Regions from separate parts of the Nitrospirillum goiasense genome, predicted to be linked through region 3. Evidence: riboswitches for the same ligand, from Rfam matches in the RefSeq annotation. Region 3 holds a riboswitch; each other region holds the start of a gene.
The links. A riboswitch is a leader RNA that binds a small molecule or an ion and turns the genes downstream of it on or off. The one in region 3 is predicted to bind S-adenosylmethionine.
Positions count from the first base shown of each region.

Region 1: linked by a shared signal. The riboswitch ahead of ULB03_RS24260 (hypothetical protein) and the one ahead of ULB03_RS03415 (threonine aldolase family protein) in region 3 are both predicted to bind S-adenosylmethionine.
Region 2: linked by a shared signal. The riboswitch ahead of metZ (O-succinylhomoserine sulfhydrylase) and the one ahead of ULB03_RS03415 (threonine aldolase family protein) in region 3 are both predicted to bind S-adenosylmethionine.

Region 1 covers NZ_JAXQNP010000004.1:546,556-553,103, reverse strand. The annotation lists gene ULB03_RS24285 (hypothetical protein) at 1-200, opposite strand, end outside; gene ULB03_RS24280 (aldo/keto reductase) at 758-1,705, shown strand; gene ULB03_RS24275 (GlxA family transcriptional regulator) at 1,876-2,910, shown strand; gene ULB03_RS24270 (cytochrome P460 family protein) at 2,980-3,579, shown strand; gene ULB03_RS24265 (TetR/AcrR family transcriptional regulator) at 3,827-5,032, shown strand; gene ULB03_RS24260 (hypothetical protein) at 5,048-5,398, opposite strand; SAM-I-IV-variant riboswitch at 5,445-5,575, opposite strand; gene ULB03_RS24255 (MaoC family dehydratase) at 5,617-6,420, opposite strand; gene ULB03_RS24250 (acyl-CoA synthetase) at 6,417-6,548, opposite strand, start outside.
Region 2 covers NZ_JAXQNP010000002.1:883,075-889,622, forward strand. The annotation lists gene hemJ (protoporphyrinogen oxidase HemJ) at 1-63, shown strand, start outside; gene rho (transcription termination factor Rho) at 444-1,706, shown strand; gene ULB03_RS06535 (response regulator transcription factor) at 1,990-2,586, shown strand; gene ULB03_RS06540 (hypothetical protein) at 2,586-3,092, shown strand; gene secB (protein-export chaperone SecB) at 3,187-3,627, opposite strand; SAM riboswitch at 3,872-3,949, shown strand; gene metZ (O-succinylhomoserine sulfhydrylase) at 4,011-5,222, shown strand; gene ULB03_RS06555 (hypothetical protein) at 5,372-5,992, shown strand; gene ULB03_RS06560 ([protein-PII] uridylyltransferase) at 6,351-6,548, shown strand, end outside.
Region 3 covers NZ_JAXQNP010000002.1:229,428-235,975, reverse strand. The annotation lists gene ULB03_RS03440 (hypothetical protein) at 1-366, opposite strand, end outside; gene ULB03_RS03435 (aminopeptidase N C-terminal domain-containing protein) at 564-1,487, opposite strand; partial or broken gene pepN (aminopeptidase N) at 1,481-3,241, opposite strand; gene ULB03_RS03425 (hypothetical protein) at 3,466-4,086, shown strand; gene ULB03_RS03420 (hypothetical protein) at 4,086-4,856, shown strand; SAM-I-IV-variant riboswitch at 4,937-5,044, shown strand; gene ULB03_RS03415 (threonine aldolase family protein) at 5,101-6,192, shown strand; gene ULB03_RS03410 (hypothetical protein) at 6,339-6,548, shown strand, end outside.

The sequences.
Region 1 (6,548 bases), on a different contig from region 3:
CCCGCGCTTTGATCCGTTAGTTCCTGATTGGAATTCTGCACCCCTACCACACGTTCGGATTCCGCGAGAGCAAAAGAGTTAATTCTCTCGGCGCTCTCCCCAATAAAAATAATGCCCTTGCGTTCCGCGACCTGGACCGCCCGTTCAATCAAAGACTGGTGAAAGCTTTGCGGAAAGTTCCTGAGGGAATAGGACATCATCGCGCTCCTTGGGTGGGGCGAAACAGGGTCAGGCACACCGATTAGGGAGGAGTAGGCGCTAAGTTGATGAATTCAATTTAATATATTAGGTTCATGGCATCAACAATTATAAATTGTTATTCAATTTCATGCTGCTCGAAATAATATTTTCGCAGCTGCTGGAGGGCCTGGACCCGGCCGGTGTCGCCCCGGCGCAGGTCACCGATATTCTGATCTCCCAAGCCCATTCCGCCCCATGCCGGCGCCCGGATTTCCATGGATGGATGGGGCAGCCCCGATTCCATCCATGGTTAACATCGCCCCGGGCTTGGCACTTACCGTGGTATAGTCCGCTACCCTTTGGAATTGGGCGTGGCGGTGGGAAAGATGGGCGGTTAAGCCTCGGCGCCTGCGGTGACTAAGAGGCGCCACTTCGTTTTCCACTCGACGGCGATCCTCGGAGAGGTCGAATATCGGGGGGCTGCGGAGGCATCCCCTCTTCCAGACGGTTTAACCACGGCTTTCATTCCCCATCCCTGACCCCATCCCTGGCCCCATCCTTGATCCGGATCGCACCCATGCCTGGCACCCCGACCCACATTCCGCCCGTTCCCGACGCCTTGAGCTGCCTGCATCCCGAAGGCCCGCGCCTGTCGCCGCTGGTCTGGGGCGCGTGGCGTTCCCGCGAGGGGGAAGAAACCGGCACCCCGGCAAAGCTTGCCCGCTTCCTGGAGGGGTGCCTGGAACTGGGCATCACCAGCTTCGATCATGCCGACATTTACGGCGATTACGGGGCGGAGGCCCTGTTCGGCCAGGCGTTGAAGGAATGGGGGGGCAAGCGCTCCGCCCTGCAACTGGTCACCAAGTGCGACATCGCCCTGCTGTCGCCCCAGCGGCCCGGCCATGTGGTGAAGCATTACAATACCTGCGGCGACCATATCACCGCCTCGGTGGAACAGTCGCTGCGCAACCTGGGCACGGATTACATCGACCTGCTGCTGCTGCACCGGCCGGATCCGCTGATGAACCCGGACAACACCGCCGACGCGCTGGACCGGCTGCTGCGGTCGGGCATGATCCGCCATATCGGCGTGTCCAACCATAACCCGTCGCAGGTGCGCCTGCTGCAGTCCCGGATGGCCCGGCCGCTGGTCACCAACCAGATCGAATTTTCCGTCACCACGCTGGCGCCCCTGTTCGACGGAACGCTGGACCAGGCGCTGGAACTGCGCATGCGTCCCATGGCCTGGTCGCCGCTGGGCGGTGGCGGCCTGTTCACCGGCGCCACGGAGCAGGCGCGCCGCACCCTGGCGGCGCTGGAGGCGGTGGGCGCGGAGATCGGGGTGAATGATCCCGGCACGGTGGCTTTGGCCTGGCTGATGCGCCATCCCGCGCGGCCGGTGCCGGTGCTGGGCACGACGCGCCTGGAGCGGGTGCGCACCTACACGCAGGCCGCCCACCTGAAGATGCAGCGCCAGCACTGGTTCCAAATTCTGGAGGCCAGCCAGGGTCACGAGGTGCCCTGACCCCGCGCGGCCAGCCGCCGCTGGCGGCGGTTGGTGCCACTTGGCCAGGGTCCACCGGCGATGGCCGGAAGTGTCGGGCGGATGTCCTTCCGCCCGGCACCCGTCCCGCGGATACTGTCCCCATCGCACACCCCGGCATCGGGGTGGGATGGGGACGGATTGGGGCAGGCATGACGCGGGCACCGGCGCTTATCGGAATCATCGGCTACGACGACGTCAACGCCCTGGACGTGACCGGCCCGGCCGAGGTCTTCGCCAACGCCGCCGATCTGGCAGAGGGTGGTTTGGCAGAGGGTGGCTTGGCGGAGGCCGGTCAGGCGGGACCGCCGCGCCATCGCCCCTACCGCGTCGTGCTGATCGGCGTGGCGGTAGGGGCCTTCACCAGTGAGTCCGGTATCACCTTCATGCCGGCAAATAGTCTGGCGGCGGATGACGTGCCGGATTTGGACACGCTGATCATCGCGGGCGGCAAGGGCCTGCGCGAGCCGGCGACCAACGGGGCCGTTGCCCATTGGCTGGCGGATAACGCCCATCGTTTCCGCCGGGTGGCCAGCGTCTGCACCGGCATTTACGGCCTGGCGGCCAGCGGCCTGATGGACGGCCGGCGGGTCACGACCCACTGGCGCCACGCGGCCGACCTGGCGCGCAAGTTTCCCGCGCTGCGCGTCTGCGATGACGCCCTGTTCCTGAAGGATGGGCCTTTCTACACGTCGGCGGGTGTCACCGCCGGCATCGACCTGGCGCTGTCGCTGGTGGAGGAGGATCACGGGCCGGCGCTGTCCCTGGCGACGGCCCGGGAACTGGTGGTGTTCGTGAAGCGCCCCGGCGGCCAGGCCCAATTCTCCGAGCCCCTGCGGTTCCAGAGCCGGGCGGCCGACCGGTTCGCCGATCTCTCCGCCTGGATTCTGGGTAATCTGGACCGCGATTTGTCCGTCGACCAGTTGGCGACCCGGGTGAACCTCAGTCCCCGCCAGTTTCGCCGCCGCTTCATCGCCGCCTTGGGCCGGCCGCCCGCCGACTACATCGCCGATGTGCGCCTGGGCGAGGCGTGCCGCCGTCTGCTTCAGCCCGGAACGACCGTGGACGCGTTGGCGCCGGCCGTCGGCTTCCGCAGCGCCGACGCCTTCCGCCGCGCTTTCCGCCAGCGGTACGGCGTGTCCCCCAGCCAGTATCAAGCCCACTTCTCCCCAGCCGGAACCGGCTGACCCATCCACCACCCCACCAGCGGAGGCCCTCATGGCCTGGTTCTTTCCGCCCGCCGTCTCGCGGCGGCGATGCCCCTGCTTTGCCTGCTGTCTATCACCGCCGGTCCGTCCATCGCGGCGGACGACACCCCCCCGTTCGTTCCGCGTTTCGATAAGGATGACCGCTTGGCCTTCCCGGACGGGTACCGCGAATGGGTTTATGTCACCACCGGCCTGGACATGTCCTATGGTCCCGCCCGAAGCATGGGCCATTCCATGTTCGACAACGTCTTCGTGAACCGTGAGGCCTACCTCACCTTCAAGCAAACCGGCACCTGGCCAGAGAAGACGACCTTCGTGCTGGAGGTGCGCGGCGCGGCGGACAAAGGCTCCATCAACAAGAACGGCCATTTTCAGACGTCGGAGGTCATGGGGCTGGAGGTCCATGTGAAGGACACCGCGCGCTTTCATGACGACGGCTGGGGTTTCTATTCCTTCGCGGTGGATGACGCGACGCCGGCGCCGGCCGAGCAATTGCCCGTGGAGCAAAGCTGCTACAGCTGTCATCGGGAGCATGGCGCCGTGGACACGACCTTCGTCCAGTTCTACCCGACCCTTACCCCCATCGCCGCCGCCAAGCACACCTTCAGTGCCGCCTACCTGTCCGAAAGTAAGCAGGGTGGGCCGTGACGTCTCCCGGCCGGGCGATCTTCTGGGCAGGGAGAGCCTGCCGCGGCGCAATTGTGATATATTCTGACATCCTTGCATTGCTGTTGTAACCCGGATGGATTATCAGTGCTGGACGGCAGTTGAAAAAAGCACGGTCATGAACTCTGGCCTGATGTCCCCGACTCGTTCGGCTTTATCCAATATCCCAGACGATCGCGCATCGGGGGCCGCGCCCCCGCCCCGCGCCGCCCCGCGGCCCTTGGCCGGCGTGCGGGATCGGCTGATCGACCAGGGCCATACCCTGTTGGCCCAAGGCGGGCTGAAGGCCCTCAGCGTCCGCAATCTGGCCGCCGCCGCGGGACTCTCAGCCAGCGCCGTCCCCTATCACCTGGGGGATAAGGACAGCCTAACCCAGACCGTTTTCCAGGCGGCTGTGGAGCGGGACCGGCAGACCTGGGTGCAGTTCCATGAGTCCGTGGGCCGGGAAGGCATGCCCCTGGCGGCCTTGGCGGAGGCCTTGGTGGTGCAGGCGCTGGACCTGTCCTTCCGGCAGGGCGCCATCGAGTTGGTATGGTATGAGCTGATCCATCAGGCCCGCCACACCCCCGCGCTGCGTCCCATCCTGGCCGATTGGTATGAGGAGCGGAAGGCGCGCAACCGCGACCTGTTCGCTTTGGCCGGCCTGCCGGCCCATGTGGCGGACGTCATGACCCATTACCTGGTGGGTGACCGTTCCACCCTGCTGGTGGCCGGTGGCGCCTCGGGCTACGCCCTGTCGGTGGCGGAAAATATCCGTTACCTGTGCGACCCCCAAGGCAACAGCGGCCTGTGGTATGAGCGTCTGCGCCGCCCGGCATGCCGGGCGGCGGACGGCTTGGACACCTTAGGTGAGACCGAGCGGCGCATCGCCGCCGCCGCCGTCGCCATCATCATCGACCAGGGCGTGGCCGCCGTCACCCACCGCGCGGTGGCGCAGCGGGCCGGTGTCTCCCTATCCTCCACCACCTATCATTTCCGCTGTCGAGCCGACATCATCCGCCGCGCTTTCCAGTTGATCCATGAGGATCTGCGGCGGGAGGTTCCGGCGACCCACCGCGAGCCCCCGCCCCTGTGCGTCTTTCTGCGGGCCGTGGCGGAGCACATGCTGGTGCCGGTGGCAGGCGAACGCGTCGCCGGGCGCAACGCCACCTACGCCATGGGCGACTTCGCGTTGGAGGCCTGCCGCGACACACCGCTGGTCCCGCTGTACCTGACCTTCCGCCAGGATCGGGGATCACGTATCTGTGCGGCGCTCGACCATGTGGTCGGGGGCCCATCCTCCCTTTCCCCGTTCCAGGCGCAGATCGTCTCCACCTGGATGCAGGGGCGCGCCCAGATCCTCAATGCCCTGGACGCGCCGCCCGACGTGGACGGCTATGCCGGGGAATTGATCGTCCTGCTGCGTTATCTGCAGCCGGCCTTGCCCAGGATTTGAGGCGTCCCCAGCGGATCAGAAGTTCAGGCGTCCCAGGTGGCGTCCGGCCAGGACCCAGGCGCGGGCGGCGGCCAGCTGTTCGCCCGGCAGCACCTGGCGCAGGTGGACCACCCGGCGCTGATGATGCCGGCTTTCCAGCACTGTGTAGATGTGGGTGTGGACGCCATGGCGCCGGTGCACGACGGCATAGGTGCGGGCGACACAATCGGACACGCCCGGCAGGGGCGTGCGTTCCTCCCGCAGCAGGTGGACGCTGTCGCCTGGCCCACTGACGATGCCGGGGGCGGGCTCAAGTGCGGGCTGGCCCTCTTCCGGCTGCGTAATGACAGGGGAAGGGCTTACGGGGAAGGCGGCGGGTATATGCACGGCGTGTCCACTCCAGACGGACGTGACCGGCCCTGCGACCATACGCTGCGACCCACTTGGTTGCCGCCGCACGGGATCAATCCCGGTGGCCGCCACATCTCCGCATGTGCTGCGGAAACCACCTTGCCTGGGTTGGCAGGTTGGTGCGGGACGCCGGCCCCGCTCCTGATGCAACAACGACGGCGTCGCCGCCGTCGGATATTGGATACTATCGCTGGTCAGGCTTGGCAATCCGACATTTGGGCATGGCTGGCCCAGCGTTCCGGGCCCCAATGGGGCGCCAGAACCAGGGCGCGGCCGGTGGCGACGGTCTCACCCCTTCCCCCGCCCGCATGGATGCGGCAGACCGTGGCCAAGTCCACCAGCCGCTTGTCGGGGCGCAGCCGGGTGATGGTCACCGTGGCGTCCAGCGGTGCATCCAGCGGCACCCGGCGCGAGAACACCGTTTCCTGCTTCAGGTAATTGGTGCCGGGCCCCGGCAGGCGCGTCCCCAGCAGGAAGGAAAACAGGCTGAGCACCAGCGGTTCCCGCAGGCGATGGCCGGTCAGCCGCTCATAAAGGCCAAGATCAGCGTCGGCATAGAGGCGGGTGACGCTGGCGGTGGAACCGCCCAGCGGATCGGTCCAGCCATTGTCGGGGGGCAGTGAGGAGGCCAATGGGGCCAGGGTCGCCACGCCCTCGCACACGGCCTGCCCATCGGCTTGGCGCTGGGCCAGAAGTCGGACGCGGGTGTCGTCCTGCGGGTCGGCGCGGAAGACCAACGCCTCGTCAGCGTAGGCCGGGGCGGGAAAGGTCACGGCCAGCCGGGCCAGCGGCGGACCGGGCCGCGCGTCGGATACCAGGCCCCGCAGCAGGGCGCACAGCAAGGCGCCATGCGCCACGGTGCGTCCGAAGTGGGTGCGGGCGGCGTGGCCGGCATCCAGATGGATGGGGTTGTCGTCGCCCGACAGGCGGGCGAAGGCGGCGAAATCATCCTGGGTCAGGGTGTGCTCCGCCTGCGCGGGGCCGCTCAGCACGCTCACGACGCCAAATCCAGGCCCGGCGGCGGCACCATCAGGCGATGCTTTTGGATTTTCCCGGCGGCGGTGCGGGGAAAGTCATCCACCAGGACGAAATGGCGCGGCACCTTGTAGCCGGCCAGCAGGGCGCG
Region 2 (6,548 bases), 650 kb from region 3:
AATGAGGTGCCGACCCTGCTGATGATCGGCATCGTCATCCTCGTCATCGTGCGGCCGTTCTGATCCACCGTTATTGCGCCGTTCAAGTTCCAGGCCCTTTCAAAGCTATTCAGGCCTAAGTCCATTGCGCCCGCCGGATCCGGGTCTTTTTGTTTTGACTTGGGCTCGGTTCCTGTACTAATCCTGAAACAGGTCAAGGCCCGTAACATCGGGGTGAACCCGAGTCGCCCCGTAACCGGGTGCCAGGCTCGTGAGGCATCCCCGCCCCCCTCCCCGGGATGGGCGCAGCGAGGCCAAATTTCCCCGAACTTCCCGTCCCCGGTGTTGCCGTTCTTTTTCCCAGGCGATGCCATCCTTCCACCCCACACACCCGATTTCATGAGGCCGGGGCCGACGGCCAAGCCCGTCGTCTTCCCATCCCGGGTCTCCCCGACAGGACGAAGATGAATCTCCAAGAGTTGAAGGCTAAGTCGCCCGCAGAGCTGCTGGCGTTCGCGGAAGAGCTGCAGATCGAGAACGCGGGCACCCTGCGCAAGCAGGACATGATGTTCGCCATCCTGAAGCAGCTGGCCGAAAACGACGTGCCGATCTTCGGCGAAGGCGTGCTGGAGGTTCTTCAGGACGGTTTCGGCTTCCTGCGCTCGCCCGAGAGCAACTACCTGCCGGGTCCGGACGACATCTATGTCAGCCCCAGCCAGGTGCGCCGCTTCGGCCTGCGCACCGGCGACACGGTGGAAGGCCAAATCCGCTCCCCCAAGGATGGCGAGCGCTATTTCGCCCTGCTGAAGGTCGGGTCCATCAACTTCGACCACCCGGACAAGGTGCGTCACCGCATCAACTTCGACAACCTGACCCCGCTCTACCCGGAAGAGCGGTTGAAGCTGGAAATCGAGGATCCGGTCCGCAACAAGAAGGACATGACCACCCGGGTCATCGATCTGGTGGCCCCCCTGGGCAAGGGCCAGCGCGCCCTGATCGTGGCGCCGCCCCGCACGGGTAAGACGGTGATGTTGCAGAACATCGCCCACTCCATCGCCACCAACCATCCGGAAGTCTACCTCATCGTCCTGCTGATCGATGAGCGTCCGGAAGAAGTGACCGACATGGCCCGCTCCGTCCGGGGCGAAGTCATTAGCTCCACCTTCGACGAGCCGGCCACCCGCCACGTGCAGGTGACGGAGATGGTGCTGGAAAAGGCCAAGCGCCTGGTCGAGCACAAGCGTGACGTCGTCATCCTGCTGGACAGCATCACCCGTCTGGCGCGCGCCTACAACACGGTGGTGCCGTCCTCGGGCAAGGTGCTGACCGGTGGTGTGGACGCCAACGCCCTGCAGCGGCCCAAGCGCTTCTTCGGTGCCGCCCGCAACATCGAGGAAGGTGGCAGCCTGACCATCATCGCCACCGCGCTGATCGACACCGGCTCGCGCATGGACGAAGTGATCTTCGAAGAGTTCAAGGGCACCGGTAACTCGGAAATCGTCCTGGACCGCAAGCTGTCGGACAAGCGCGTCTTCCCCGCGATCGACATCCAGAAGTCCGGCACCCGAAAGGAAGAGTTGTTGGTGGAAAAGGGAACCATGGCCAAGATGTGGATCCTACGCCGCATCTTGAACCCGATGGGCGCCACCGACGCCGTGGAATTCCTGATCGACAAGCTGAAGCAGAGCAAGCAGAATTCGGAATTCTTCGAGAGCATGAACCAGTAAGAAGAATTACAGTAACGATATCAAAGGTGCCATCGTTTGTCGGTGGCACCTTTTTTATTGTGAAATAAAACAACAGAAGCGCTGTAAACCATTCGTTAACCATGGCGCCACGGCCTTTGCACCCATAGGGCCGATCTGCCGCCTAGTCATACTCAATTGCGGCCTATAAGCATTTTCTGCTTGCATGACCCTTGCAGACGCTGAAAAAAGGTTCAAATAGCAGGGCTTAGTGGTCTATCCTTTTGGATAGAACAACCGCCGGGGGTCGTCTCAGATGCGCTTAATGATTGCCGATGACCATGGTCTGGTACGCGACGCGTTGTCTTCGCATATCGAAAGACAGGCGCCGGGTGCGGTCGTCGTGGGTGTCGCCAGTGTGGATGAGGCCGTGACGGCCCTGCGGCAGGACAGCGCCATCGACCTGTTGATCCTGGATCTGCGCATGCCGGGGATGAACGGCCTCGATGGGCTGCAGCATGTGCGCACGGAATTCCCCGCCCTGAAGGTGGCGCTGATGTCGGGCCTGGCCCGGCCGGATGAGATCCGGGGCGCCTTCACCCGCGGGGCGGTGGGCTTCCTGCCCAAGACGCTGAGCGCGGCGGAACTGCTGTCCGCCATCCAGACCATGCTGCAGGGTGAGCGTTTCATCCCGGCCGACCTCAACACCGCCGACACCGCCGATGGTGCCAGCTTCACCCGCCGTGAGCGCGAGGTGCTGGACTACCTGCTGCAGGGCCGTTCCAACAAGGAGATCGCCCGCTCGCTGGAACTGGAAGAGGTGACGGTGAAGCTGCATGTGCGCGGCATCTGCCGCAAGCTGGGCGCCAAGAACCGCACCCAGGCGGTCATGCGCGCGGTGGAGATGGGCATCGCCAGCTGATGGCCCCACCCATCGGCATCCCTCCCGGCACCACGGGTGAGGCGAAGGCGGAGGGCCGGATGGTCCCCGCCACCTTCCTGCATGACCTGAACAACCTGCTGACCGCCATCCACGGTTATTCCTCGCTGCTGGCAGCGGATCTGCCGGCGGGTGGGGTGGAGCAGGATTTCGCCGCCCGCATCCTGGCGGCGGCGGAAGAGGCGCGGCTGCTGGTGGCCCGAGTGCCACGCCCGCGTCCGGTGGCCGCCCTGCACGTCCTGCTCGTCGGCCGGGCGATGGACCGGCTGGCCGGCGCGCTGGAGACCCTGGGGCTGGAGGTCACCCTGGCGGCGTCGGCGCGCGAGGCGCAGGCCGTGCTGGCGGACGGGGGCGGCGAGTGGCAGGTGGTGGCCGGCACCAAGGCGACGCTGGCCGGCCTGGGTGACCTCCGTCTTCCCCTGGCGGTGGTTCCCGCCGGCGCCGATGCCGTCACCGCCGACGCCCTGATCCGCGCCGCGCGCGGCTGACCTCTTCCCGCGCCCAAAAGAAAACCGCCCGGGCCATACGGCGCCGGGCGGCTTTGACGAACAACGATGGCCGGGCTTGCGCCTGGATCGAGGCTTACGCCTGGGCCATGTCTTCCGGCTTTTCGGCCGCCAGCACCTGGCGACGGTACAGATCCACGAAGTCCAGCGGCTGCAGCATCAGCGGCGGGAAGCCGCCGTCGCGCACCGCGTCGGACACGATGGCGCGGGCGAACGGGAACAGCAGGCGCGGCGCCTCGATCAGCAGGACGGCGCGGGTCTGGTCGACCGGCATGGGCGGCATGGAGAAGATGCCGGCGTAGGACAGTTCCACGATGAAGGCGGTGCGCCCGTCGTGGTTGGCCTCGGCGCGGATGTTCAGCGCGACCTCATGGACGTTTTCCGCCACGTTGCGGGCCTGCACGTCGACCTGCAGGTCGACCTTGGGCTGCTGGCCGTTCATCAGGCTGGCGGGGGCGTTCGGGTTCTCGAACGACAGATCCCGGACGTATTGGGCATTGACCACCAGCGGCAGCATGCCGGCGCCTTCGGGGGCGGTGCTTCCGTTGGCGGCGCCGTTCAGGCTGGTCTCATCGGACATAGGTCTGGGACTCCCGGTAAAAGCAAATCAGCTATTCCGCAGAAGCGGACTGACGCGCGCGGGACTAGCACGGAAGCGGCTGGCCGGCAACCGCGCATTATCAGCGGGCATTACCCCAGCCGTCCTTGCATTGTCCCGATGACAAGGTCGCCGTTGACGCTCGGCCCAACGTGAGCCTAAAACCGGAATCCGTGGTGATTTGCTGACCGGCTTGCAGACCACGTTAAACAAGCTGCTAAAAGGTCGGGCCGTACATAAGGTACACCGACCACACCGCCGCCTTCGCCGGTCGCGGTTGCCTTATGATCGGAGTGACGGCCATGGGCCAGACGCCTGACAATCCCGCTTCCACCGCCCCCACGCTCCGCCCCCGCACCCAGCTGGTGCACGGCGGCACGCGCCGCAGCGGCTTCGAGGAAACCTCCGAAGCGCTGTTCCTGACCTCGGGCTTCATCTACGCCAGTGCCGAGGAGGCCGAGGCCGCCTTCGTCAACGACGGCTCGCGCTTCGTCTATTCCCGCTTCCGCAACCCCACCGTCGTCATGCTGGAGGAACGGCTGGCCGGGTATGAGGGCTTCGCCCGCTGCATCGCCACGGCCAGCGGCATGGCGGCGGTCCATCTGGCCGTCATGGGGCTGCTGAAGGCCGGCGACCGGGTGGTGGCGCCGCACGCGCTGTTCGGCTCCTGCCTCTACATCGTCAAGGATCTGGCGCCGCGTTATGGCATCCAGTGCACCCTGGTGGAAGGCACGGACCTGGCGCAGTGGGAAGAGGCGCTGTCCACCCCGGCCAGCGTGGTTTTCCTGGAAAGCCCCAGCAACCCCACCATGCAGGTGGTGGACGTGGCCGCGGTTGCGGATTTGGCCCACAAGGCCGGCGCCCGTGTCGTGGTAGACAACGTCTTCGCCACCCCCGTGCTGCAACGGCCGAAGGAATTTGGCGCCGATGTGGTCGTCTATTCCGCCACCAAGCATATCGATGGCCAGGGCCGCTGCCTGGGCGGCGCCGTGCTGTGCGATGACGAGGTGGCGACCCTGCTCTCCCCCGTCCTGCGCCACACCGGCCCGTCCATGAGCCCCTTCAACGCCTGGGTGCTGCTGAAGGGCCTGGAGACGCTGGAACTGCGCGTCAATGCCCAGGCCGCGTCCGCCCTGGCGCTGGCCCAGTTCCTGGAAAGCCACCCGGCGGTGTCGACAGTGCTGTATCCCGGCCTGCCCAGCCATCCCCAGCACGACCTGGCCATGCGCCAGATGAAGACCGGCGGCACGGTCATCACCTTTGACGTGACGGGTGGCAAAGAGGCGGCGTTCCGCCTGCTGAACACGCTGAAGATCATCAAGATCTCCAACAACCTGGGTGATGCCAAAAGCCTGATCACCCACAACGCCACCACCACCCACCAGCGCCTGACGGACGAGGAGAAGGCCAAGGTGGGTATCGGCCCCGGCACCCTGCGCCTGTCCGTGGGCCTGGAAGACGCGGACGACCTGCGCGACGATCTGGCCGCCGGCCTGGCCGCCGCCGCGGGCTGATTGATGGCCATGCCGGCCGCGTGACCATCACCGGCCGGCACAATTCGACTTTCGTCTCAGGTGAGGACACAACTTCCCCTGTGGACGGTCGCCGGCGTTTCCCCTAATGTTGCGGTGCAACAACGCAGCGCAACATAGGGAGCGCTTACGTGCCCGACCGGCATTTCCCTTACCCCCAAGCCCCGCGACCGCCCAAGCGGCCGCGCCGGGGGCGCATCGGCATGGTTCTTCCCGGCACCCCGGAAGCCATGCACCTGAAGCGTGCCCAGGTGGAACTGGACCGGGTGGCGGCGCGGGTGCACGAGACCGCCTTCGCCTCGGCCCACACCATCACCGCGCGCCTGGGCCTGCTGGCCCAAACCGGCGGCGACCCGGTCGCCTTGGGCACCAACCCCGAATTTGAGCGCATGGGCCGGGAAAAGGTCGAGGCGTTCGCGGACTCCGCCCTCGCCCTGGTGGGCGGCATGCGCGCCTTCCAGGACGCGTGGTGGCGCTGGCGTGACCACCAGGTGGACGCGCTGGGTGAATTCGCCCGCGCCACCTGGTCTTCATGGCATCCCGGTGATTGGGTGACGGCGGAACGCCGCCTGGTCACCTCCACCCTGCGCGCGGCCACCGGCGCCTTCACCCGTTTCAGCCATGCCACCAGCCGCCTGGGTGGGCTGGGCCTGGCCCCCATCCACCGTGCCGCCTCGGCCAACGCCCGGCGCCTGTCGCTGGTGCCCCGGTTGCTGCCGCGGCGCGGCGATGGGCCGGAGGGGGCCACCTAGCATCTGGAGCGGGCCCCAGGTCTGGGAGGGGGCTCAAAAGGTAGTCAGCCTGAAGCCTGGGACTCGAAACAACAAAATCCGGGAGGCGGCCATGGGACAGCGGGACAGGGGGGAAACCCCCGGAAGATCGGGATCGGGTGGTACGGACGTGCTGGACCGCCCCGCCAAGGCGGAGCCGACCCCGTCCGACGCTAAATGGTTAGGCAAGGCATCCGCCCGCGCATGGAGTGATGCGTGGGAAAAAGTTTGTGCCATACTCCCCGTCCGTCCCGGGACCCGCAGCGCGGGTGCCCCGATCCTGGACGATGCCCGCCTGGCCGGTTTGACACGCCGGGCTTTGCCAGAGACCCGCCGCGCCATGTCTTCCACCGCCAAGCCCACCCCCACCGCCTCTTCCGCGCCGGCGGGCGCGCCGCCGGAAGATGACCGGGGGGTGGAGGCCCTGCCAACCGCCGAGCTGCTGACCACCCGCCTGGCCAACCTGGCGGATGGCGACCTGCGGCCGGACGCGCTGCGCGCCGGTATCCTGGCCCTGATGCGCCAGACACTGGACCAG
Region 3 (6,548 bases):
GCTCAGGCCGATGGCCCCCAGAACGCCGCCACCACCTACCGAGCGGTTGACGTCATAATCACCGGCGAGAGCACCGTTCGCGGCATCGAACAACTGCACGGAACCGCGTACGACGTTGGAGTCACCCAGCAAAATGGCGCGCCCCGCGTTTTCGCCACTGAAGCGGGCGACGCGGGCTTCCAGGCGCAGGGGGTGGCTACCCTTGGCGCACTTCGTCAGTTCCGTGTGCAGGGCCAGTTCCAGCTTGGCCTTGAACTCGGGCGAGGCGTCGGGGGGCAGGGCCTTGATCTCGATATCGGAGATATAGCTGTCATGCGCCAGCGTGGCGGACAGCGGCTTCACGGCTTCGCTGCTGCTGAACGGCACGCAGCCGGTCGCGACGGATAGGAGGAGAAGGCAGAGTCGAGTTTGCCCTCTTTGTTTTAATAATGCCATGGTCGCCATCGGGAGGAATTAAATATTCCTCCAATATATAGACGATCAGGTGGCAAGAGAATTTAGAAATGAATAGGAATGCCAAATCCCCATGACTCGGGTTGGCATTCCCATCGTTTCATCTTTCCTTAGCTTGCCAAGCTCTTCGACACGATCTCATAGACATCGCGCGACAGGCTCGCGGTGCCCACGATGCGCTCCAGCGCCGCCTTGGCGTGTTCCTGGCGGCCGGCGTCATAGGGGCGCCAGCGGGCCAGGGGCTTCACCATGCGGCTGGCCACCTGCGGGTTCAGCTTGTCCAGCGTCAGCACCGTGTCGGCCAGGAAGGCATAGCCGCTGCCGTCGGCGGCGTGGAACTTGGACGGGTTGGCGGTGAAGCTGCCCACCAGGGCATAGACCTTGTTGGGATTGCGGATGGAGAAGGAGGGGTGCTCCATCAGGCCGCGCACCCGGTCCAGCGTGTCGGGGCGGTCGCTCAGCGCCTGCACCGCGAACCACTTGTCCATCACCAGCGCCTCATGCTTCCAGCGGTCGGCGAAGTCGGCCAGGCAGCTGGCGCGCTCGTCCATCGCGCTGTCGGCGATCAACGCCAGGGCCGCGATGGCGTCGGTCATGGTGGTGGCGCCCTGGTACTGCGCCAGGCACAGGGCGCGCGCCGGGGCGTCGTCCAGCGCCATCAGATAGGCCAGCGCCGCGTTTTTCAGGGCGCGGCGGCCCATGGCCTCGGGGGTGATGGTGAAGGCGCCATCCGTGCGGTTGCCGTCATAGGCCTTGCGGAAGGCGCCGTTCAGCTCCCGCGCCAGGGTGCGGCGCAGGCCCAGCCGGGCGGCGTGGATGCCGTCCACGTCCACGATGGCCCGTTGCTGGCCCAGATAGCCTTCGGTCGGCAAGGCCAGGGCCAGGGCGGCGAACGCCCGGTCCTCCCCCGCCCGCGCCAGGGTCTGGGCGATGGCGTCGATATAGGCCCGGGGGGCGATGGCCTCCCCCCTTGGGCCCGGGCGTCGACATCGGCCAGGATCAGCCGGGTGGCCAGGGTCTGCCCCGCCTCCCACCGGTTGAAGGCGTCGCTGTCGTGGGCCATGAGGAAGGTGAGCGCCGCGTCATCCTGTTTGAAATCCAGCCGCACCGGGGCGGAGAAGCCGCGTAGCAGCGAGGGCACGGGCGCCTGCGGCACACCGACGAAGGTGAAGCTCTGCTCCGTCTCCGTCAGGGCGATGGTGCGGGTGGTGGCGCCGGCCTCGGTTTCGCCCTCCAGCGTCAGGGGCAAATCCTGGCCGTCGGGACTCAGCAGGCCCAGGGCCACGGGAATGACCTGGGGGGCCTTGTCGGGCTGGCCGGGCGTCGCCGGCACCGTCTGGCGCAGGGTCAGGGTGTAGGTGCCGGCGGCGGCATCGTGCCGGCCTTCGCCCGAAACGATGGGCGTGCCGGCCTGGGTGTACCAGCGCTGGAACTGCGCCCACAGCGGGTCGGTGGGCTTTTGGCCGTTGGCCTCCACCATGGCGGCCAGGAAGTCGTCGGTCGTCACCGCCTGGCCGTCATGGCGGGCGAAGTACAGGTCGATACCTTTGCGATAGCCCGCACGGCCCAGCAGGGTGCGATACAGGCGCAGCACCTCCGCCCCCTTCTCATAGACGGTGGGCGTGTAGAAGTTGCTGATCTCGATATAGCTTTCCGGCCGCACGGAATGCGCGGTGGGGCCGGCGTCCTCGTTGAATTGCACTTGGCGCAGGCGCTGCACATCCTGGATGCGCTTCACCGGCGCGGAGTTCATGTCGGCGGAGAACTCCTGGTCGCGGAAGACGGTCAGGCCTTCCTTCAGGCTCAGCTGGAACCAGTCGCGGCAGGTGACGCGGTTGCCCGTCCAGTTATGGAAGTACTCGTGCGCCACCACCGTCTCGATGCCGAGGAAGTCAGTATCGGTGGCCGTCTCCGGCTGGGCCAGGATGTACTTGGTGTTGAAGACGTTCAGGCTCTTGTTCTCCATCGCGCCCATGTTGAAGTCGGACACGGCGACGATGTTGAAGATGTCCAGGTCGTATTCCAGGCCGTAGACATCCTCATCCCATTTCATGGACTTCTTCAGCGACTCCATGGCGTGGCCGCACTTGGCCTCGTTCCCCGGCTCGACATAGATGCGCAGGGCCACCTCGCGGCCGGAGCGGGTGGTGAAGCGGTCCTCGATATGCACCAGCGCGCCGGCCACCAGCGCGAACAGGTAGCAGGGCTTGGGCCAGGGATCCTCCCACCGCGCCCAATGGCGGCCGGCCTCGGTCGCGCTGTCGCCGCTGGCCGTCAGGTTGCCGTTGGACAGCAGCACGGGATAGCGCGCCCGCTCCGCCTCGATGGTGGTGGTGTAGCGGGCCATCACGTCCGGACGGTCCAGGAAATAGGTGATCTTGCGGAAGCCCTCGGCCTCACACTGGGTGCAATAGTTGCCGGAGGACTTGTACAGCCCCTCCAGCGCGGTGTTGTCCTGCGGCCGGGTGCGGGTGATGATCTCCACCGTGGCCTGGTCGGGCAGGCCGGCCAGTGTCAGCCGGTCGGGGGTCAGGGTGTAGTCGTCGGGCCCCAGCAGCCGGTTGTCCACCCGCACGGCCAGCAGCTCCAGCTCCTGCCCGTCCAGGTCCAGGGCGGCGGTGGCGCCGGCCGCGGCCGGATTGCGCCGCACCGCCAGGGTGGAGCGGACGGTCGCCGCGTCTTCCCGCAGGTCGACGTGCAGGTCCACCGTATCGATCAGCCACACCGGCGGGGCGTAGTCGCGAAGGTGGATGGCGTGCGGCGGGGCCGTGTCGAGGCGGCTGTCCATGGAGTGCGCTTCCGTTCAGGGGGACTGATGGGTGGCGGCTAGGATAGGGGAGGGGGGCGCGGCCCGCCAACCCTGTTTCCCCCGTTGCATTTCGCAGCCGCAACCCCCTCCGGTTGGGCAGGCCGCCTGTCCTAATGACTTAGACGGGTATTTTGCGCGGGCCGCTTACAGGCTTAGGCGATATCATCGACACCAGTCGGGAGAGGTCGGTCAGAGGGGCCCCGGTGCAGGTCGCACAGTCGGATCTGGTGGTGTTGTCGGTCGCGGGCGCCGTGCTGGCGGCCGTGGCACTGCTTGAGGTTTTGCGCCTGGTGATCGTCGACATCTACGAATGGGCGGCGAAATACCGGTGGATCAAGTACGAGATTCAGCAGACCCGCCGCACCACGGAGACTTTGTGGGCGCAGAATCGGGCCAACGCCATGGTCCGTGACCGGAACAACGCCGAGCGCTTCCGCCTCAACACCATCCTGCACCGCATGCAGCAGGAGTGTGAGGAGCTGGAGCGGCGGCGGGTGGACGTCTGGCATGAGGTGGGTGACGCCACGCTGGACGATCAGCTCTACCTCGCGGATCTGAACAATCGCAGCCTGATGGAGCGGGCGGCCGCCGGGGCGGAGGAGGTCTGCCCCCTCTGGCGCTATACCCACCGTGCGCGGGTCTGGGCGGGCAATGAGCGCCAGGCGCGTTCGCGCCTGCTGCTGGCCTTCAGTCCCAAGGACGGCTTCACCATCAACAACCTGCGCGCGGCCCAGGGCTTCAAGGCGGTGGCGGAGGCCGCGGCCGGGGTGCGCTCGGCGGCGCAGGCCCGCCTGGTGCGCCCCCACCGCCGCGTGGTGCGCTGATGGCCGGCGCCTATTCCAACCTGAACTTCGCGGTCTTCCTCATCCTGGCGGTGGGCGGCGCCTTCCTGGCCTTTTCCATTCGCCGCATCCTGTTCAAGATACGGGAGACGGAGCGGCGCATCGCCGCCGTGGTGGACGAGAAGAACGAGGCCGCGGCCGACCTGCGCGTCGCCCGCCAGCAGGAAGAGCAGCTGGCCATGGCCCTGAAGGAGGGCGAGGACGCGCTGCGCGAGATCGCCGCCCAGACGGAGGAGGTGCGCGCCCGCATGGCGGTGCTGCGCCAGACGGTGCCCCGTCCGCTGAACCTCGTGTCCCTGGAATGGGCGCCGGGCGACCAGCTGTTCGAGGCGCACCTGCGGGCCGCGGTGGCGCCCCGCCAGGTGGGCCGGAGTGGCATGGGCCGGGGCGGCGGCGGCATGGCGGAGGCCGGGGTGGTTCACGGCTACGCCCCCACGGAGGCCGATTTCCGCGTGCTGGTCACCAATCGCCTGGCGCGGGAGGGCGGCTACACCATCAGCGTCGTCCTGCCCATCTCGTTGCGCGATGACATCCCCGCCGCCGATGGGGAGACCGCGGCCGCAGTCCCCGTCCAGCCCCCGGCGGAGGATGAAGCGCTGGCCGACCTGTTGGGGGAGGACGGTGGGGCTGACCCCGTGGAGGACCCCGCACCCGCCCCGGTGCCGCGCCCCCTGCCGGTGCGCCCGCCCGCCGCGGCGCGGCCGGCGGCCCAGGGGCTGGGCCTGACCCCCGCCCCCGCCATCGGTGGCTGAGGCCCACCCCGCCTGAAAATGCCGCACCGGGTTGCGCTGCAAGGGGCTTGCGCCGGCGGCCGTCTGCCGGTATCCCTCTGGCCATGCATCAAGAGTTGGGCTGACGCTCAACGCCAACCTGCTTACCCGGCAAGGTGGCGCTTCCCCCAGGGAAGGATGTGGCCGATCCGGCAATGAACGGGAAGCTGCCACGTGTCCGTTTCGCTCTTGATCGAAACCAGTGATCACGAAGGCGGCCTTGCCCATGACCAGCGACACGCACACCGCGACCGTTCCCCCTCAGTTCGAGGCGCAGCAGTTCGCCAGCGACAACTACTCCGGCGTCTGTCCGGAGGCCTGGGCCGCCATGGCGGAGGCCAACAGCGGCCACGCCGCCGCCTATGGCGAGGATGTGTGGACGGCGCGCGCGGCCGACGCCTTCCGCCAGCTGTTCGGCACGCCTTGCGACGTCTTCTTCGCCTTCAACGGCACGGCGGCCAATTCCCTGGCCCTGGCCTCGCTCTGTCAGTCCTACCATAGCGTCATCTGCTCCGCCTCCGCGCACGTGGAGACGGACGAGTGCGGCGCGCCGGAGTTCTTCTCCAACGGGTCCAAGCTGCTGGTGGCGCAGACGACGGACGGCAAGCTGACGCCGGACGCCATCCGCGCCCTGGCCACCGGGCGGTCGGACATCCATTTCCCCAAGCCGCGCGCCGTCACCATCACCCAGCCCACGGAAACGGGGCAGGTCTATAGCCTGGAGGAGATCCGCGCCATCTCCGCCACCTGCCGGGCGCTGGGCCTGCGCCTGCACATGGATGGCGCCCGCTTCGCCAACGCCTGCGCCAGCCTGGGCTGCAGCCCGGCGGACATGACCTGGCGGGCCGGCGTGGACGTGCTGTGCTTCGGCGGCACCAAGAACGGCATGGCGGTGGGCGAGGCCATCCTGTTCTTCGACCGGACCCTGGCGGAAGACTTCGATTATCGCTGCAAGCAGGCGGGCCAGCTGGCGTCCAAGATGCGCTTCCTGTCCGCACCCTGGGTGCGCATGTTGGAAAACGGCGCCTGGCTGCGCAACGCCGCCCATGCCAACGCCGGGGCCCGGCGCCTGGCGGCCGGGCTGACGGATGTGCCGGGCGTGGCGCCGATGTTCCCGGTGCAGGCCAACGCCGTGTTCCTGACGGCACCCGCCGCGGTGCTGGATGCCCTGCGGGCGCGCGGCTGGCGCTTCTACACCTTCATCGGCGGCGGCGCCCGCTTCATGTTCGCCTGGGACACCCAGCCCGAGCGGGTGGACCAGCTGGTGGCGGACATCCGCGAGGCGGCCCTGCGCGGCGCCGGTGTCGCCGCGGCATAACGGGGATAGGGGGACGGCTGCCGTTGGCCGTCCCCTATACGGAAGATTCCGCTGATTCTGAGCCTGTTAATGGGCGATTCACCGTACAAACCTAGAGAGACGTCCATGCGATAGCGTCATCCATTCCATCAGCAGCTGGGGGCCTGGTGCATATCGACAAACCGGATCTGGTGATCCTAGCCATCGTGGGCGCCATCCTGGCCGGCGTGCTGTTGATGGAATTGCTGCGCCTGGTGATCAGCGACGTGTATGAGCTGTTGGCCCGTCACGCCAAGGTGAAGCAGGAGATCCAGCAAATCCAACGCACGGCGGAGAAGCTGGTGGCCGCGAACCGCGACACCACCCGGATGCGCGAC